DNA from 4 places in the Streptomyces sp. NPDC056144 genome. Region 1 is predicted to be linked to each of the others. Evidence: riboswitches for the same ligand, from Rfam matches in the RefSeq annotation. Region 1 holds a riboswitch; each other region holds the start of a gene.
What was found. Region 1 has a riboswitch for cobalamin ahead of ACFC0Z_RS11835 (ribonucleoside-diphosphate reductase subunit alpha). Riboswitches for the same ligand answer to the same signal wherever they lie in the genome.
Positions count from the first base shown of each region.

Region 2: another riboswitch for cobalamin. It lies ahead of ACFC0Z_RS09700 (energy-coupling factor ABC transporter permease); the one in region 1 lies ahead of ACFC0Z_RS11835 (ribonucleoside-diphosphate reductase subunit alpha).
Region 3: another riboswitch for cobalamin. It lies ahead of cobN (cobaltochelatase subunit CobN); the one in region 1 lies ahead of ACFC0Z_RS11835 (ribonucleoside-diphosphate reductase subunit alpha).
Region 4: another riboswitch for cobalamin. It lies ahead of ACFC0Z_RS15875 (ABC transporter substrate-binding protein); the one in region 1 lies ahead of ACFC0Z_RS11835 (ribonucleoside-diphosphate reductase subunit alpha).

Region 1 is NZ_JBHJVF010000003.1:214,824-218,987, reverse strand. It holds gene mctP (monocarboxylate uptake permease MctP) at 1-737, shown strand, start outside; gene ACFC0Z_RS11840 (GNAT family N-acetyltransferase) at 742-1,260, shown strand; cobalamin riboswitch at 1,279-1,439, shown strand; gene ACFC0Z_RS11835 (ribonucleoside-diphosphate reductase subunit alpha) at 1,569-3,941, shown strand; gene ACFC0Z_RS11830 (ribonucleotide-diphosphate reductase subunit beta) at 3,941-4,164, shown strand, end outside.
Region 2 is NZ_JBHJVF010000002.1:712,614-716,777, reverse strand. It holds gene ACFC0Z_RS09715 (ATP-binding cassette domain-containing protein) at 1-61, opposite strand, end outside; gene cbiQ (cobalt ECF transporter T component CbiQ) at 58-807, opposite strand; gene ACFC0Z_RS09705 (energy-coupling factor ABC transporter substrate-binding protein) at 814-1,239, opposite strand; gene ACFC0Z_RS09700 (energy-coupling factor ABC transporter permease) at 1,236-1,937, opposite strand; cobalamin riboswitch at 1,966-2,203, opposite strand; gene ACFC0Z_RS09695 (PTS-dependent dihydroxyacetone kinase phosphotransferase subunit DhaM) at 2,267-2,683, opposite strand; gene dhaL (dihydroxyacetone kinase subunit DhaL) at 2,680-3,300, opposite strand; gene dhaK (dihydroxyacetone kinase subunit DhaK) at 3,306-4,164, opposite strand, start outside.
Region 3 is NZ_JBHJVF010000006.1:109,604-113,767, reverse strand. It holds gene ACFC0Z_RS19865 (precorrin-2 C(20)-methyltransferase) at 1-58, opposite strand, end outside; gene ACFC0Z_RS19860 (precorrin-8X methylmutase) at 55-708, opposite strand; gene ACFC0Z_RS19855 (cobalamin biosynthesis protein CobG) at 713-1,975, opposite strand; cobalamin riboswitch at 2,213-2,349, shown strand; gene cobN (cobaltochelatase subunit CobN) at 2,389-4,164, shown strand, end outside.
Region 4 is NZ_JBHJVF010000004.1:408,735-412,898, forward strand. It holds gene ACFC0Z_RS15860 (SDR family NAD(P)-dependent oxidoreductase) at 1-320, shown strand, start outside; gene ACFC0Z_RS15865 (TetR family transcriptional regulator) at 359-952, shown strand; gene ACFC0Z_RS15870 (cold shock domain-containing protein) at 1,082-1,288, shown strand; cobalamin riboswitch at 1,386-1,510, shown strand; gene ACFC0Z_RS15875 (ABC transporter substrate-binding protein) at 1,595-2,662, shown strand; gene ACFC0Z_RS15880 (FecCD family ABC transporter permease) at 2,743-3,768, shown strand; gene ACFC0Z_RS15885 (ABC transporter ATP-binding protein) at 3,765-4,164, shown strand, end outside.

The DNA of each region.
Region 1 (4,164 bases):
TGTACTCGCTGATGCTGGGCCTGCTCGCGCTGCTCGGCTTCATGGCGATCGCCGCCGGCATCCAGGTCAAGAACGGCCAGCTCGCCATCCCGCAGCTGTTCGAGAACATGTTCCCGGCCTGGTTCGCGGGCGTGGCCTTCGCCGCGATCGGCATCGGCGCGCTGGTCCCGGCCGCGATCATGTCGATCGCCGCCGCCAACCTCTTCACGAGGAACATCTACAAGGACTTCCTCAAGAAGGACGCGACCCCGGCGCAGGAGACCAAGGTCTCCAAGCTGGTCTCGCTCCTCGTGAAGGTCGGCGCGCTCGTCTTCGTCCTCACCATGGACAAGACGGTCGCGATCAACTTCCAGCTCCTCGGCGGCATCTGGATCCTCCAGACCTTCCCGGCGCTGGTCGGCGGCCTCTTCACCCGCTGGTTCCACCGCTGGGCGCTGCTCGCCGGCTGGGCCGTCGGCATGGTCTACGGCACGTTCGCCGCGTACGGCGTCGCCAGCCCGACGCAGAAGCACTTCGGCGGTTCGGCGGCCGAGATCCCGGGCATCGGCGAGATCGGCTACATCGGCCTCACCGCCTTCGTCCTCAACGTCGTCGTCACCGTCGTCCTGACCTTCGTCCTCAAGGCCGTGAAGGCCCCCGAGGGCGTCGACGAGACCTCCCCGGAGGACTACACGGCCGACGCCGGCGACCCCGTCTCCGGCGGGAAGTCGTCGAAGGTCGGTGCCGGGGCACACTGATCGCATGGATTTCACGATCAGGGCGGTACGGCCCGAGGAGTACGAGGAACTCGGTGACCTCACCGGGTTCACGTACCTGGGCGACGGGCTGCTGCTCGACGGCGAGGACGACTACTACCTGGCGGTGCTGCGGGACACCGAGCGCCGGGCGCGCGAGGCCGAGGTGCTCGTCGCCGTCGACGAGGAGACCGGCCGGATCATCGGCGGCGTGACCTTCGCCCTCGGCGGCACCACCTGGGCCGACATCGCCGTCCCCGGCGAGGCCGAGTTCCGGATGCTCGTGGTCGGGCCCGAGGCGCGCGGCAGGGGTGCCGGAGAGGCGCTCGTGCGGGCCTGCGTGGACCGCGCGCGGGCCGTCCCGGAGTGCGCCCGGCTGGTGCTCTCCACGGGCCCGAGCATGGTCGCGGCGCACCGGATCTACGAGCGGATGGGCTTCGTCCGTACCCCCGGGCGGGACTGGGAGCCGGTCCCCGGCTTCACCCTGAAGACGTACGCGCTGGAGTTCCACACGACGGGCACGTAAAACCTGACGACACAACATGTGGGGGGCGCCAACTCCGGCGCCCCCCACATGTATGCTCGACCTCGCTGTCGACGCAGGGAAATCCGGCGCGAATCCGGAACTGTCCCGCAACGGTGTGCTTCGTGCGGATTTTCGGTACGGAGCGAGTCCGACGACCTGCCGGCAGCCCACCCGGTCCGTCCGTTCCGGGTGTCACTGACGTCCGGGCCTCGCGGAGTGGGCCGGTGGACGCGGGCATCCGTGCGTACGGATCGCCTCGCCCGCCCTCCCCCGTCGCGGCCAGGAGCCGAGCGAGGGAGAGCCCCCACGTGACCATCGCGCCCGCCGATCCGGCCACGGAGATCGACAGCGACGGACCCGGCACCGTGCTGCTGCGGACCCTGACCGATCTCACCGCCGATCTCCCCGACACCGACCCCGGCAAGATCGCCGCCGCCGCGCTCCGCGGCCGCAGCGCCACGTCGGACGAGGCGGAGCTGCGCGAGCTGGCCACCGAGGCGGCCGCCGGTCTCATCGCCGAGGACCCGGCCTACTCCCGGCTCGCGGCCCGGCTCCTGACGATCACCATCGCCGACGAGGCGGCCGGCCAGGGCGCGGTCTCCTTCTCCGCCTCCGTGGCCGTCGGTCACCGCGAGGGCCTGATCGCCGACCGCACCGCCGAGTTCGTCGCGCTGCACGCCGAGCGCCTCGACGCCACGATCGACGCCGCCGGCGACGACCGCTTCGGCTACTTCGGCCTGCGCACCCTCTACTCGCGCTACCTGCTGCGCCACCCGATCACCCGCAAGGTCATCGAGACCCCGCAGCACTTCATGCTCCGCGTGGCCTGCGGTCTCGCCGAGGACGACAGCACCCGCGCGCTCGACGAGGTGGCGGCCCTCTACGGCCTGATGAGCCGTCTGGACTACCTGCCCTCCTCCCCCACGCTCTTCAACTCGGGCACGCGCCACCCGCAGATGTCCTCCTGCTACCTCCTGGACTCCCCCCAGGACGAGCTGGACTCCATCTACGGCCGCTACCACCAGGTCGCGCGTCTCTCGAAGCACGCCGGCGGCATCGGGCTCTCCTACTCCCGCATCCGCGCCCGCGGTTCGCTGATCCGCGGCACCAACGGCCACTCGAACGGCATCGTCCCGTTCCTGAAGACCCTCGACGCCTCCGTCGCCGCCGTGAACCAGGGCGGCCGCCGCAAGGGCGCCGCCGCCGTCTACCTGGAGACCTGGCACGCGGACATCGAGGAGTTCCTGGAGCTCCGCGACAACACGGGCGAGGACCAGCGCCGTACGCACAACCTGAACCTCGCGCACTGGATCCCGGACGAGTTCATGCGCCGGGTCAACGCGGACGCCGAGTGGTCGCTCTTCTCCCCCTCGGACGTGCCCGAGCTCGTCGACCTGTGGGGCGAGGAGTTCGACGCCGCCTACCGCGCCGCCGAGGCCAAGGGCCTGGCCCGCAAGACGATGCCGGCCCGCGACCTCTACGGCCGCATGATGCGGACCCTCGCCCAGACCGGCAACGGCTGGATGACCTTCAAGGACGCCTCGAACCGCACGGCCAACCAGACGGCCGAGCCGGGCTCGGTCGTGCACTCCTCGAACCTCTGCACCGAGATCATCGAGGTCACGAACGACGACGAGACCGCGGTCTGCAACCTCGGCTCGGTCAACCTCGGCGCGTTCGTGGTCGGTTCGGACATCGACTGGGACCGCCTGGACGCGACCGTCCGCACGGCCGTCACCTTCCTCGACCGCGTCGTCGACATCAACTTCTACCCGACCGAGCAGGCGGGCAACTCCAACGCCCGCTGGCGCCCGGTCGGCCTGGGCGCCATGGGCCTCCAGGACGTCTTCTTCCAGCTGAAGCTGCCGTTCGACTCCGCCGAGGCGCGCGCGCTGTCCACCCGTATCGCCGAGCGGATCATGCTCGCCGCGTACGAGGCCTCCGCCGACCTCGCCGAGCGCAGCGGCCCGCTCCCCGCCTGGGAGAAGACCCGCGCGGCCCGCGGTGTCCTGCACCCGGACCACTACGACGTCGAGCTGAACTGGCCGGAGCGCTGGGCCGCCCTGCGCGAGCGGATCGCCGCGGTCGGCATGCGCAACAGCCTCCTGCTCGCCATCGCGCCGACGGCGACCATCGCCTCGATCGCGGGCGTCTACGAGTGCATCGAGCCGCAGGTCTCCAACCTCTTCAAGCGCGAGACGCTGTCCGGCGAGTTCCTCCAGGTCAACTCGTACCTCGTCGACGAGCTGAAGAAGCTCGGCGTGTGGGACGCGCAGACCCGTGACGCGCTCCGCGACTCCAGCGGCTCCGTCGCCGACTTCTCCTGGATCCCGGCCGAGACGCGCGAGCTGTACCGCACGGCCTGGGAGATCCCGCAGCGCGGGCTCATCGACATGGCGGCGGCCCGTACGCCGTTCCTCGACCAGTCGCAGTCCCTGAACCTGTTCATGGAGACGCCCACCATCGGCAAGCTGTCGTCGATGTACGCGTACGCCTGGAAGCAGGGTCTGAAGACCACGTACTACCTGCGCTCGCGCCCCGCGACCCGGATCGCCCGCGCCGCCCAGGCGTCGGCGACGGCCGCCGCCTCGGCCCCCATCCCCGTCCAGCAGGCGACCACCGACGCGGACGCGCTCGCCTGCTCCCTTGAGAACCCCGAGTCCTGCGAGGCCTGCCAGTAATGAGCACCACCAGCTCCTCCGAGAAGAAGAACCTGCTCGACCCTGGCTTCGAGCTGACTCTCCGCCCCATGCGCTACCCGGACTTCTACGAGCGCTACCGGGACGCGATCAAGAACACGTGGACGGTGGAGGAGGTCGACCTCCACTCGGACGTCGCCGACCTCGCCAAGCTCACCCCCGGTGAGCAGCACATGATCGGCCGTCTGGTCGCGTTCTTCGCGAC
Region 2 (4,164 bases), on a different contig from region 1:
CGAAACCCGCCCCCACCAGCTCCACGACGGGGGCCGACGGGCGGGAAGGGGTGCTGCTCACGGAAGGAACCTTTCGAGTACGAGGGTGAGGGCGACGAGCCCCGCCAGGAGCGCGCCCGTCGCCGTCAGGAACCGGCGCGACACCGCGGCGGCGGGCACCAGGACCCGCAGCGTCCCGTCGTAACCGCGCCCGGCTAGGCCGGACTGCATCCGCTGCGCCCGGTCGAAGGCGCGGACGAACGTGGTGGCCCCGAGCCCGGCAAGGGAGCGCCAGGTCGCCGCGCGGGTGGTGTGCCCGAGGCGGGCCGCCTGCGCCTGCCGGATCTTGGTGAGCGAGTCGAGCAGCAGGAAGATGATCCGGTACATCACCAGCGCCACGTCCACCACCGGCGCCGGCACGCCCGCACGGACGAGCCGGGGCAGCACGTCCGAGACGGGCGTGGTGAACGCGAAGAGCAGCACGCCGAGCGAGGCGGACGCGGTACGGAGCAGCAGCTCGACCGCGTGACCGGGCCCGCCCGGCGCGAGCGCGACGAACCCGCGCGCCCCGCCGACCTCGAAGAGCAGCGGGACGGCCCCCGTGACGCAGAAGCCGAGCGGGACCCGGAAGGCCCGCCACAGCTGACGGCCCGGCACGGCGGCGGGCCCGAGGAGGACGGCGAGGGTGGCCGCCGCCACGAGCACGGCGCCGGGCCACGGTGGCAGGCAGACCGCGCACAGGGTCAGACCGAAGCCGAGCAGGGCCTTCTCGGCGGGATGCCTGCGCCGCCAGCGGCTGCTGTGCGCCGCCGCGTCGATGGGGAGCATGGGCGGCTACGCGTCCTTGCCCGAAGCGTCGGCCGTCGCGGCGGCGCCGACGGCTCCTGCGGCTCCTGCGGTTCCTACGGCTCCTACGGGAACCGGAGGGGTCAGCTCCGCCCGCGCCCGGGCCTCGCCCTGCCGCCGTCCGCGCCGCACGCCGAAGTAGTACGCGAGGACACCGGCGCCCAGGGCCGCCTGGAGGGAGAAGAGCGCCGACTCGATCTCCCCGGACGGCGGCTCGTACAGGGGGCTGAACCAGGGCTCGTACTCCGGCTGGAGCTCCGTGATCGCGGTCTCCGCCTCGGCGTCCGCGCCGGTGAACGGCTCCTCCTTGTGGTCGCCCAGACCGAGCGCGAGCGGGAGGACCGCCAGCGCGACGACGACGAACAGGAGCAGCAGGTTGATCTTCGTGCTCTTGCTGACACGCGGGGTGCTCATCGCGCGGTCACCTCCTCGGCGGGGCGCGCCGAAGCGGTCCGGGACAGGACGCCCAGACGGATCAGGTCGCCCTTGCTGGACTGCGTGAGCAGCCGCATCACGAGGACCGTCAGGAGGCCCTCGCTGACGGCCAGGGGGATCTGCGTGACGGCGAAGATGGAACCGAACTTGGCGAGCGCGCCCAGGACGCCGCTGCCCTGGTCGGGGAAGGCCAGCGCGAGCTGGACGCTGGTGACGCAGTACGTCGACAGGTCGGCGACGAACGCGCCGAGGAAGACGGCGACCATCAGCGGCGCGCCGAACCGGCGGGCCAGGAGGTAGGTCCCGTACCCCGCCCACGGCCCGACGATCGCCATGGAGAAGACGTTCGCGCCGAGCGTGGTGAGCCCGCCGTGAGCGAGCAGCAGGGCCTGGAAGAGGAGCGTGATCGTCCCCAGGACCGCCATGATCGGCGGCCGGAACAGGATCGCGCCCAGGCCCGTACCGGTCGGATGGGAGCAACTGCCCGTCACCGAGGGCAGCTTGAGCGCCGACAGGACGAAGGTGAAGGCCCCGGACGCGCCGAGGAGCAGGGTGGACTCGGGGTTCGCGCGCACCTCGCGGGTGAGGGCGCGGGCCCCGTGGACGACGAACGGGGCCGCCGCGACGCCCCAGGCGGCGGCGTGGACGGGGGGTAGATACCCCTCGGCTATATGCATGGTTGGGAGACCCTCTCCAGCACCTCGTGGATGGACAACGCACCCCGGCCGGTCTCCTGGCTGACGGTCATACGTCCCGACTCCGCCTTCCCACACCGAGGCGGTCACCCGCTACGGTCCAGTGGCTTGCCCGGGAGGGACCTCCCCCCGGGTGTGGAGCCGGAACTCCCGATCACAGTGGCGAGGGCCGCACCGGTACCGCACCGGTTTCCCGTACACCAAGGCCCTGCGACACTAGTGTGTTGACCTGCCCGATCACAACACGGTCGCCACCGGGCGCGGCCCCTCGGTCACTCCCCGCACTCACGGCGGGCCCTCCGCGGCCCCGCTCATCCCTTCCGGTAGACGTACGCCTCCGAGGCCGCCGCGGCCACCGCGTCGAGGTCCCCGCCGGCGCTGGCCGTCACCAGCGCGGCGACCGCGCCCTCGACGAAGGGCGCGTCCACCAGGCGGGCGCCCTCGGGCAGTTCGTCGCCCTCGGCGAGGAGCGCCTTCACGGTGAGGACCGCGCTGCCGAGGTCGACGAGGATCGCCACCCCGGCCCCGCCGTCGACCGCCTCCGCCGCCGCCGTGACGAGCCCGGCGCTGGTCCCGAGGCCGCCGTCGGGGAGTCCGCCGGCCGGCCGGATCGGGGCGGTGTCGCCGCCGCCCGCGAGGCCGCGGGCGAGGTCGGCGACCGAGGCGGCGACGGCCGCGCTGTGCGAGACGAGCACGATGCCCACCCGCGCCGACGCCCCCGCGGTCACGAGAGACCCCCCGTCCGGGCGGTGTCGGCCAGTACGGCGAGGAGCAGCGCCGACGAGGCGGCCCCGGGATCCTCGTGCCCGACCGACCGCTCGCCGAGGTAACTGGCCCGGCCCTTGCGCGCCTGGAGGGGTACGGTCCCGAGGGCGCCCGCCTCGGCGGCCGTACGCCCGTCCTCGAAGGAGGTCCGCAGCCCCTCGACGCCCGGAACGAGCGCGTCCAGCATGGTCTTGTCCCCCACCCGTGCCCCGCCGAGCTGCCCCACGGCGGCGACCCCGGTGTCGAGGGCCTCCGCGAGCCGCTCCCGGCTGACGGCCGTGTCCTCGCCGAGGGCCTTGCCGGCCCGCCGCAGCAGCGTCCCGTACAGCGGCCCCGAGGCCCCGCCCACGGTCGAGATCAGCTCCCGCCCGGCGGCGACGAGCACCGCCCCCGGCGTCGCGGGCGGCTCCTTGGCGAGCGTCTCGGCCACGGCGGCGAAGCCGCGCCTGAGGTTGGCACCGTGGTCCGCGTCGCCGATGGCGGAGTCGAGCTCGGTGAGCCGATCGGCCTCGCGGGAGACGACCGCGGCGGCCTCCGTCAGCCACCGCACGACGAACCCGGCGTCGATGTCCCGCGTCATCCCGCTCACCGCCCCCACCGCAGCGCGGCCGTCCGCACCGGCGCGTCCCAGAGCCGCAGCAACTCCTCGTCGACCTCGCAGAGGGTGACGGAACAGCCGGCCATGTCGAGGGAGGTCACGTAGTTCCCGACGAGGGTCCGGGCGACCGGAACACCCCGCTCGCCGAGGACCCGCTGCACCTCCGCGTTGAACCCGTACAGTTCGAGCAGCGGCGTACCGCCCATCCCGTTGACGAGGACGAGCACGGGCGCGGTCGGCCGCAGGTCCTCGACGACGACGTCCACGGCGTAGTCCGCGATCTCCCGCGAGGTCATCATCGCCCGCCGCTCACGCCCGGGCTCTCCGTGGATGCCGATGCCCAACTCCAGCTCACCGGCCGGGAGATCGAAGGTCGGACTCCCCTTGGCGGGCGTGGTGCACGCGCTCAGCGCGACCCCGAAGGACCGGCACCGCTCGTTCACCCGCCGGGCCACGGCCTCGACCCGCTCCAGCGGCGCGCCCTCCTCGGCGGCGGCGCCCGCGATCTTCTCCACGAACAGGGTGCCGCCGGTCCCGCGCCGCCCCGCCGTGTACAGACTGTCCGTCACGGCCGCGTCGTCGTCGACGAGCACCTTCGCGACCCGCACGCCCTCGTCCTCGGCGAGCTCGGCGGCCATCTCGAAGTTGAGGACGTCACCGGTGTAGTTCTTGACGACGAACAACACCCCGGCCCCACTGTCGACGGCCGCCGCGGCCCGCACCATCTGATCCGGCACGGGCGACGTGAAAACCTCCCCGGCACAAGCGGCGGCCAGCATCCCCGGCCCCACGAACCCCGCGTGCAACGGCTCGTGCCCGGACCCGCCCCCGGACACCAACGCCACC
Region 3 (4,164 bases), on a different contig from region 1:
CGGGGCCGAGCCCGACCCCGTACAGCTTGCCCTTCGGGGTGCTCATCGCGGTGCTCATGCCTGTATCTCCGCTTCGTGCGCGAGCGCGTTGAGGGCGGCGGCCGTCATGGCGCTGCCGCCGCGCCGGCCCCGTACGACGAGGTATTCGAGGCCGAGGTCGTTCTCGGCGAGGGCGTCCTTGGACTCGGCGGCGCCGATGAACCCGACGGGTATGCCGAGGACGGCGGCCGGCTTGCCCGCGCCCTTCGCGATCATCTCCAGGAGGTGGAAGAGCGCGGTGGGCGCGTTGCCGATGGCGACGACGGAGCCTTCGAGGCGGTCGCGCCAGAGTTCGAGCGCGGCGGCCGAGCGGGTGGTGCCGAGCTCGGCGGCGAGGGCCGGGACGGCCGGGTCGGAGAGCGCGCAGAGCACCTCGTTGTCGGCGGGCAGCCGCTTGCGGGTGACGCCACTGGCGACCATCTGGGCGTCGCAGAGGATCGGCGCACCGGCCTGGAGGGCGGCACGGGCGTCCGCCACGACCCGCGGCGAGTAGGCGATATCGCTGACGAGGTCGGTCATGCCGCAGGCGTGGATCATCCGGACCGCCACCTGGGCGACGTCGGCGGGCAGGCCGTCGAGGTCCGCCTCGGCGCGGATCGTGGCAAAGGACCGGCGGTAGATCTCCGTCCCGTCCTTCTCGTAGTCGAACATCCTGGTGTTCTCGCTCATCTCGTCAGCGGATGGTGGTCGTGCGGGCCGTGGTGACCGCTTCGTGCAGGGCTGTACGGGGGGTGGCGGCGCCGTCCACCAGGTAGGCGCCGTCGGCGGTGGCGACGACGTCGACCCAGGCGCCGTGCGGGTGGCCGCAGCGGCGCTCGCAGCCGGAGTAGTGGACGGGGAGGGCCCTTCCGGGGAGGCCGCGTGCGGGGAGGCCGCCGGCCGGCCCCGGGGTCGCGTCGGCGCGGACGTCCGCGAGGGACTTGGCGCAGCCGGGGCGGCCGGTGCACGCGGTGACGTCCACCCAGGGGGAGCCGGGGTCGGTGATCAGGCCGTGGGCGGCCAGGTCCTCGTTTCCCGTGGCGCCCACGACCACCGCGCCGCGCCACGGCGTCAGCCGGATCTCCTCGGCGGGCAGCAGCGCCCGCAGCTGGGCGGCGGTGAGGCGGCCGAGGGGCGCGAGGACGTAGCGGGAGGCGGGGCCGAGCGGGCCGGGGGAGGGCGGGGCGCCGTGGAGCAGGATCGATGCGGCCGCCGGTACGGGCTCCGCCGCGATCCCGGCCCCCGCGAGGGCGCCGGCCAGGTCGGGGGCGTACCCCTCGGGGAGTTCGCCGACCCGCCAGGCGCCGGTCCCGGCCGCGCGGGCCGCGTCGAGGAAGGCCCCGGCGGCGGCGAGCGCGGCGCGGGGGGCGTCGGCCCCGGCGACGCGGAACGCCCGCCCGCCGACGTACAGACGGGCCGCGCCGCCGTCCACTGCGACCAAGGTCACATCCCCGCCGAGCCCCGCCACGTCCCCGCGGCCGTCGTCGAGGACGAAGAGGAAACGGCCGGAAAGCGCCGCCGCCCAGGGCGCGGCGCAGAGGAGGGCGTCGAGCTCGCGGGCCCACAACTGGACCTCGGGGCCGCCGAGTCCGTCGAGACCGGCGGCGGGGGAGACGACGATGTTGCGGACGCGCTCGTGCGTGGAGGAGGGCAGCAGGCCGGCCTCCGCGAGCAGCGCCGCGAGCTCCGTCCCGCAGTCGTCCGCGAGGCCCCGGAGCTCCGCGTTGCCCCGGGAGGTGATGCTCACCGAGCCGTCGCCCAGGGTCTCCGCCGCGTGCGCCAGGGCCTCGGCCTGACGTGCGGTCAGTCGGCCTGCGGGGAGCCGGAGTCGGGCCAGTCTCCCGTCGTCGGCGGCGTGCAGGCGCAGCGCTCCGGGGCAGGCGTCGCCACGGTCCCTTGTGCGGGGTTCGTCCCGTTCGGGCGTCGGGGGTGGGGTGGGCGGCATGGCGGCGAGCATACCCACGGGGATCGGGCCCCTCACCGGTCGCGATCCGGCCGATCCGTGCCCGCTGCCCGCGGGTGGCCCGGGTGCGATCCGTGTACGGGTCCCCGTGTGCGGCCCGCGTCCGGTCCGGGTGCGGCCCGCGTCCGGTCCGGGTGCGGTCCGCGTGCGGTCCGCGTGCGGTCCGCGTGCGGTCACGAGTGTGATCCGGTCGATCCCCCGGCTCTCTTCGGCCCGCCCCCGCCACGATCTAGGATGCAGATCGGCATGGGGTCCCAGGACCCCGGGGAGGAAGCCCGGTGAGAATCCGGCGCGGTCCCGCCACTGTGAGCCCGTTCCGGACCGCCCGGCACGGGTGAGTCAGGAACTCCCGCCGTCCACACGACCACCCGGGGCGCGGACAACCCCGAGGAAGGGCCTGCGTCGCCATGCTCCTGCTGCTGTCGCACTCCGACACCGACCTGCTCAGCGCCCGCGCGGCGAACACGGCCGCGACGGAGGCCGAAGGGGACGGTCTCGCGTACCGCTTCGCCAACCCCTCCCGAGTCCCGCTCGCCGACCTCCCCGGCCTCCTCGACGGCGTCGAGCTCGTCGTCGTCCGCCTCCTCGGCGGCCTGCGCTCCTGGCAGGAGGGGCTGGACGCGATCCACGCCGCCGGAAAGCCGGTCGTCGTGCTCAGCGGCGAACAGGCCCCCGACGCCCAGCTGATGGAGGCCTCGACGGTTCCCGTCGGCGTCGCGACCGAGGCGCACGCCTACCTCGCGCACGGCGGCCCCGCGAACCTGACGCAGCTGGCCCGCTTCCTCTCCGACACCGTGCTCCTCACCGGTCACGGCTTCGAGGCCCCGGCCGCCGCCCCCACCTGGGGCCCCCTGGAGCGCACCCCCCGTGCCACCGACGGCCCGACGGTCGCCGTGCTCTACTACCGCGCCCACCACATGAGCGGGAACACCGCCTTCGTCGGCGCCCTCTGCGACGCGATCGAGGACGCCGGGGCCCAGGCCCTCCCGCTGTACGTGGCCTCGCTGCGCGCCCCCGAGGAGGAGCTCGTCGAGACGCTCCGCGGGGCGGACGCGATCGTCACGACCGTCCTCGCCGCCGGTGGCACCAAGCCCGCCGAGGCGCAGGCCGGCGGCGACGAGGAGGCCTGGGACGCGGGCGCGCTCGCCGCGCTCGACGTGCCGATCCTCCAGGCCCTGTGCCTGACCGGCTCGCGTTCGGCGTGGGAGGAGAACGACGAGGGCCTCTCGCCGCTCGACGCCGCCAGCCAGGTCGCCGTGCCCGAGTTCGACGGCCGCCTCATCACCGTCCCGTTCTCCTTCAAGGAGATCGACGCCGACGGCCTGCCCGCGTACGTCGCCGACGCCGAGCGCGCGGCCCGCGTCGCCGGGATCGCCGTCCGGCACGCCCGGCTCCGCCACATCCCGAACGCCGAGAAGAAGCTCGCGCTCGTCCTCTCCGCGTACCCCACCAAGCACTCCCGCATCGGCAACGCCGTCGGTCTCGACACCCCCGCCTCCGCCGTCGCCCTGCTGCGCCGACTCATCGCCGAGGGGTACGACTTCGGGCCCGAGGCCGACCTCCCGGGGCTGGTCTCCGGCGACGGCGACGAGCTGATCTACGCCCTCATCGAGGCGGGTGGCCACGACCAGGACTGGCTGACCGAGGAGCAGCTCGCGAGGAACCCGGTCCGCATCCCGGCCGCCGACTACAAGCGCTGGTACGCGACGCTTCCGGCCGAGCTGCGCGAGCAGGTCGAGGAGCACTGGGGTCCGGCGCCGGGCGAGATGTTCCTCGACCGGTCCCGCAACCCGGAGGGCGACATCGTCCTCGCGGCGCTGCGGCGCGGGAACCTGCTGATCCTCATCCAGCCGCCGCGCGGCTTCGGCGAGAACCCGATCGCGATCTACCACGACCCCGATCTCCCGCCGTCCCACCACTACCTGGCCGCCTACCGCTGGATCGCCGCCCGCGAGGACGACGGCGGCTTCGGCGCCGACGCCATGGTCCACCTCGGCAAGCACGGCAACCTGGAGTGGCTGCCGGGCAAGAACGCCGGTCTGTCCGCCGCCTGCGGCCCGGACGCGGCGCTCGGCGACATCCCGCTGATCTACCCGTTCCTCGTCAACGACCCGGGCGAGGGCACGCAGGCCAAGCGGCGCGTGCACGCCACCCTGGTCGACCACCTCGTGCCGCCGATGGCC
Region 4 (4,164 bases), on a different contig from region 1:
CGACGAAGATGGCCTTCCCCGAGTCCGTGACCTACGCGATGACCAAGGGTGCCGTCGACACCATGACGCTCGCGCTCGCCAAGGAGCTCGGACCCCGGCAGATCACGGTCAACACCGTGGCCCCCGGCTTCGTCGCCACCGACATGAACGCGCGCCGCCGGACGACTCCGGAGGCGGCCGCGGCCCTCGCCGCCCACTCGGTCTTCGACCGGATCGGCGCCCCCGCCGACATCGCGGACGTCGTCGCCTTCCTCGTCTCCGACGACGCCCGCTGGATCACCGGCCAGTACCTGGACGTCTCGGGCGGCACCGTCCTCTGAGGGTTCCGCCCGGCAAGGCTCGATAGGGTGAGGCCACGATGACACGTTTCCGCGACAGCGTCCGGTCCCTCCTGCGCGAGCAGGTGCTCGACGCCGCCTACCGCCTCGTCGCCGCCGAGGGCTGGGGCGGCCTGCGCATGACCGGCATCGCGCGTGCCGCCGGCATCAGCCGCCAGACGCTCTACAACGAGTTCGGCTCGAAGGAGGCCATCGGCCAGGCCCTCGTCCAGCGCGAGCTGGAGGGCTTCCTCGTCGGCATCCAGCGCGAACTGGACTCCCACCGCGGGGAGTTGGAGGCCGCGGCGGCGGCCGGGGTCGGGTACACGCTCCAGCAGGCCGTGGACAACCCCCTCATCAAGAGCGTCCTGGTGGCCGCGCGCGGCGGCGACGACGACCTCCTCGCCTACCTCACCACCCGGCCGGAACCCGTCTTCGGGACGGCGATGACCCTGCTCGACGCGTACGCGATCGAGGCCTGGCCCGACGTGGACGAGGAGTCCCGCGGCCTCGCGGTCGAGACGATCGTGCGGCTCACGGTCAGCCACATCGTCCAGCCGGTGGCGTCCCCCGAGACCTCGGCGGCGCGCATCGCCCGGATCACGGCGCGGATCGCGTACCCCGGCGGGCGCTGAACCCCGCTTCCTCCCGCCTTCCTCTCTCCGTCCCTGCCGTGATCGACGGGCGACGGGCGCGCCGACGGGGTACACCTCGACTGAGACCCCCGTGACACCCCCATCGCCGATGACGACAGGGAGGCCGCCGTGGACGGCAGAAGCAAAGGGTTCGTGAAGTCCTTCAACCGTCGTGACGGATACGGGTTCGTCATCCCCGTCGGTTCCGAGGAACAGGTCTGGTTCAGCGCCGCCGACATCGAGGGCGAGGCCAGGACGCTCTCCGAGGGGCAGCAGATCACCTTCGTCCTCACCCTCGGCGAGGGCCGCTTCGAGGCCAAGGAGATCCGCCTCTGAGCTGTGCGGGTGCGAAGAGGGGCGCGGCGGGCGCGGTGGTACTGTGCCGAAGCCAGTCGCACCTGTGTACGCACCCGAACGGGCGAGTGCGCGGGTCAGGGAATCCGGTGGGAAACCGGAACTGACGCGCAGCGGTGAGGGCGACGGGCGGAGCATCGGCCACTGGGCGCGTGACAGGCCCGGGAAGGCGCTCCGTCCGGATGACCCCGAGTCCGAAGACCTGCTGGCGGCCCCGGCGTCGCGATGCCGTCCGGGGAGCACCGTACGACAGGCTCCGCGCTTGAGCCGTGACGCAGAGGAAGCCCCGTGCCGCTCGCACACCCCGTCCCTCGCCCTGCCCGGGCCCTGCTCCTGGCCCTGATCCCGACGCTGGTCCTGGTCCTGGCCGGCTGCGGCGGCGGAACCGCCCCGAAGCCGGCGGCGAAGAACCCGGAAGAGGGCACCGCCTCCGGATACCCCGTGACGCTCGACAACTGCGGCCAGCGCGTACGGATCGACCGCGCGCCGCAGCGGGCCGTGGCGCTCGACCAGGGAGCCGCCGAGATCCTGCTCTCCCTCGGCCTCGCCGACCGGATGGTGGGCACCGCGACCTGGACCGACCCCGTCCTCAAGGGACTTGAGGCCGAGAACGCGAAGGTCCCGCGCCTCGCCGACCGCTACCCCTCCTTCGAGAAGGTCCTCGGCACCGAACCCGACTTCGCCGCCGCCTCCTTCGGCTACACCCTCGGCAAGGGCGGTGTGGCGCCCCGCGAACAGTTCACGAAGCTCGGCGTCCCCACGTACCTCTCGCCGACCGACTGCGCCGACAAGGACAACAGCGGCGACGGCGACGGAGTCCGCACCAAGCCGCTCACCATGGAGACCGTGTACGGCGAAATCCGCGACCTGGCCCGGGTGTTCGGCGTGACCGGGCGCGGCGAGAAGCTCGTCGCCGAACTCGAGGGGCGGGTGACGAAGGCCGCTTCGGCGGGCGACTTCACCGACGCGACCGTCCTCTACTGGTACGCCAACGCCGAATCCCCCTACATGGCGGGCTGTTGCGGGGCGCCCGGCGTCATCACGCGCGCGCTCGGCGCGAAGAACGTCTTCGACGACACGCGCGAGGAGTGGCCCCAGATCAACTGGGAGAGCGTCGCCGACCGCGACCCCGACGTCCTCGTCATCGGCGACCTGACCCGCCGCTCCCAGTCCGCCGAGAGCGCCGCCAGGAAGATCGCCTTCCTGGAGTCCGACCCCGTCACCCGGAACATGACGGCGGTGCGGAAGAAGCGGTACGTGCTCCTCAGCGGCCAGGCCATGAACCCCACCCTGCGCACGGTCGAGGGCATCGAGAAGCTGGCGGCGGCGCTCCGCTCGTACGGGCTCGCGAAGTGAGCGCACCCACGAGCGCGCCCACGGGCGCGGACGCGAAGGCGCTGGCGAACGCGCCCGCTGGCACCCCCGCGAGCACCCCCGTGGGCTCCAGGAGCCCGGTGGCCCTGTGGGTCCTGGCCGGGCTCGGCCTCCTCGTCGCCTCCGTCGCCGTCGCGATCACCATCGGACCGGCTGACCTGCGCGTCGGCGAGGTCGGGTCCGTCGTCGCGGCCCACCTCGGCGGCGACCCGGCCGCCTCCGGCGTCTCGCCGATCCGGGACGGCATCGTCTGGAACCTCCGCCTGCCCCGTACCCTCCTCGCGGCCGTCTGCGGCGCCGGACTCGCCGTCTGCGGCGTGGTGATGCAGTCGCTGCTCCGCAACCCGCTCGCGGACCCGTTCGTCCTCGGCGTCTCCTCCGGTGCCTCGACCGGCGCCGTCCTGGTCGTCGTCCTCGGCGTCGGCGGGGGAGTCCTCTCCGTCACCGGCGGCGCGTTCCTCGGCGCGGTCGCCTCCTTCGCGCTCGTCCTGCTGCTCAGCCACACCCTCGGCGGCTCCACCGACCGCGTGGTCCTCGCGGGCGTCGCGGCGATGCAGCTCTTCTCCGCGCTGACCTCCTTCGTCGTCATGACGGCCGCCGACGCGGAGACCACCCGGGGCGTGCTCTTCTGGCTGCTCGGCTCGCTCGGCGGGGCCGGGTGGGGCGACGTGCGCGTCTGCCTCGCGGTGCTCGTGGCGGCCCTGCTCGTCTGCGGCGGGTACGCGCGGACCCTCGACGCCTTCGCCTTCGGCGAGGACGCCGCCGCGTCCCTCGGCGTCGCCGTCACCCGTACGCGTACCGTCCTGCTCTGCGCCACCGCGCTCCTCACGGCCGCGCTGGTCTCCGCCGCCGGGGCGATCGGCTTCGTCGGACTCGTCCTGCCCCACGCGGCCCGCGCCCTCGTCGGCCCCGGGCACGCCCGGCTCCTGCCGGTGTCGGCGCTCGCCGGGGCGGTGTTCCTCGTCTGGGCCGACACCCTCGCCCGTACGGTGCTGGATCCGCAGGAGGTGCCGGTGGGCGTGGTGACCTCGCTCGTCGGCGTACCGGCGTTCGTGCTCGTCCTCTACCGGACGCGGGGGACACGATGAGCACGAGTGTGGACGTGGGTACGGGACTTCGCGCCGAACGGGTCTCGCGGGCCGTCGACGGGACCCCCGTCCTCGACGGGGTCACCCTCGCCCCGCGCCCCGGCACCGTCACCGGCCTGCTCGGCCCCAACGGCTCGGGGAAGTCGACGCTCCTCCGGCTCCTCGCCGGTGTCCTCGCCCCCGACACCGGCGTCGTCACCCTCGACGGCGAACCCCTCGACCGGCTCGGCCGCAGGACCGTCGCCCGGCGGCTCGCCGCCGTCGAGCAACAGGCCGACACTCAGGTCGACCTGACCGTCCTCGACGTCGTCCGCCTCGGCCGGGTCCCGCACCGCAGGGCCTGGACGCCCGCGTCGGCGGCCGACGAGACCGCCGTCCGCTCCGCCCTCGACCGTA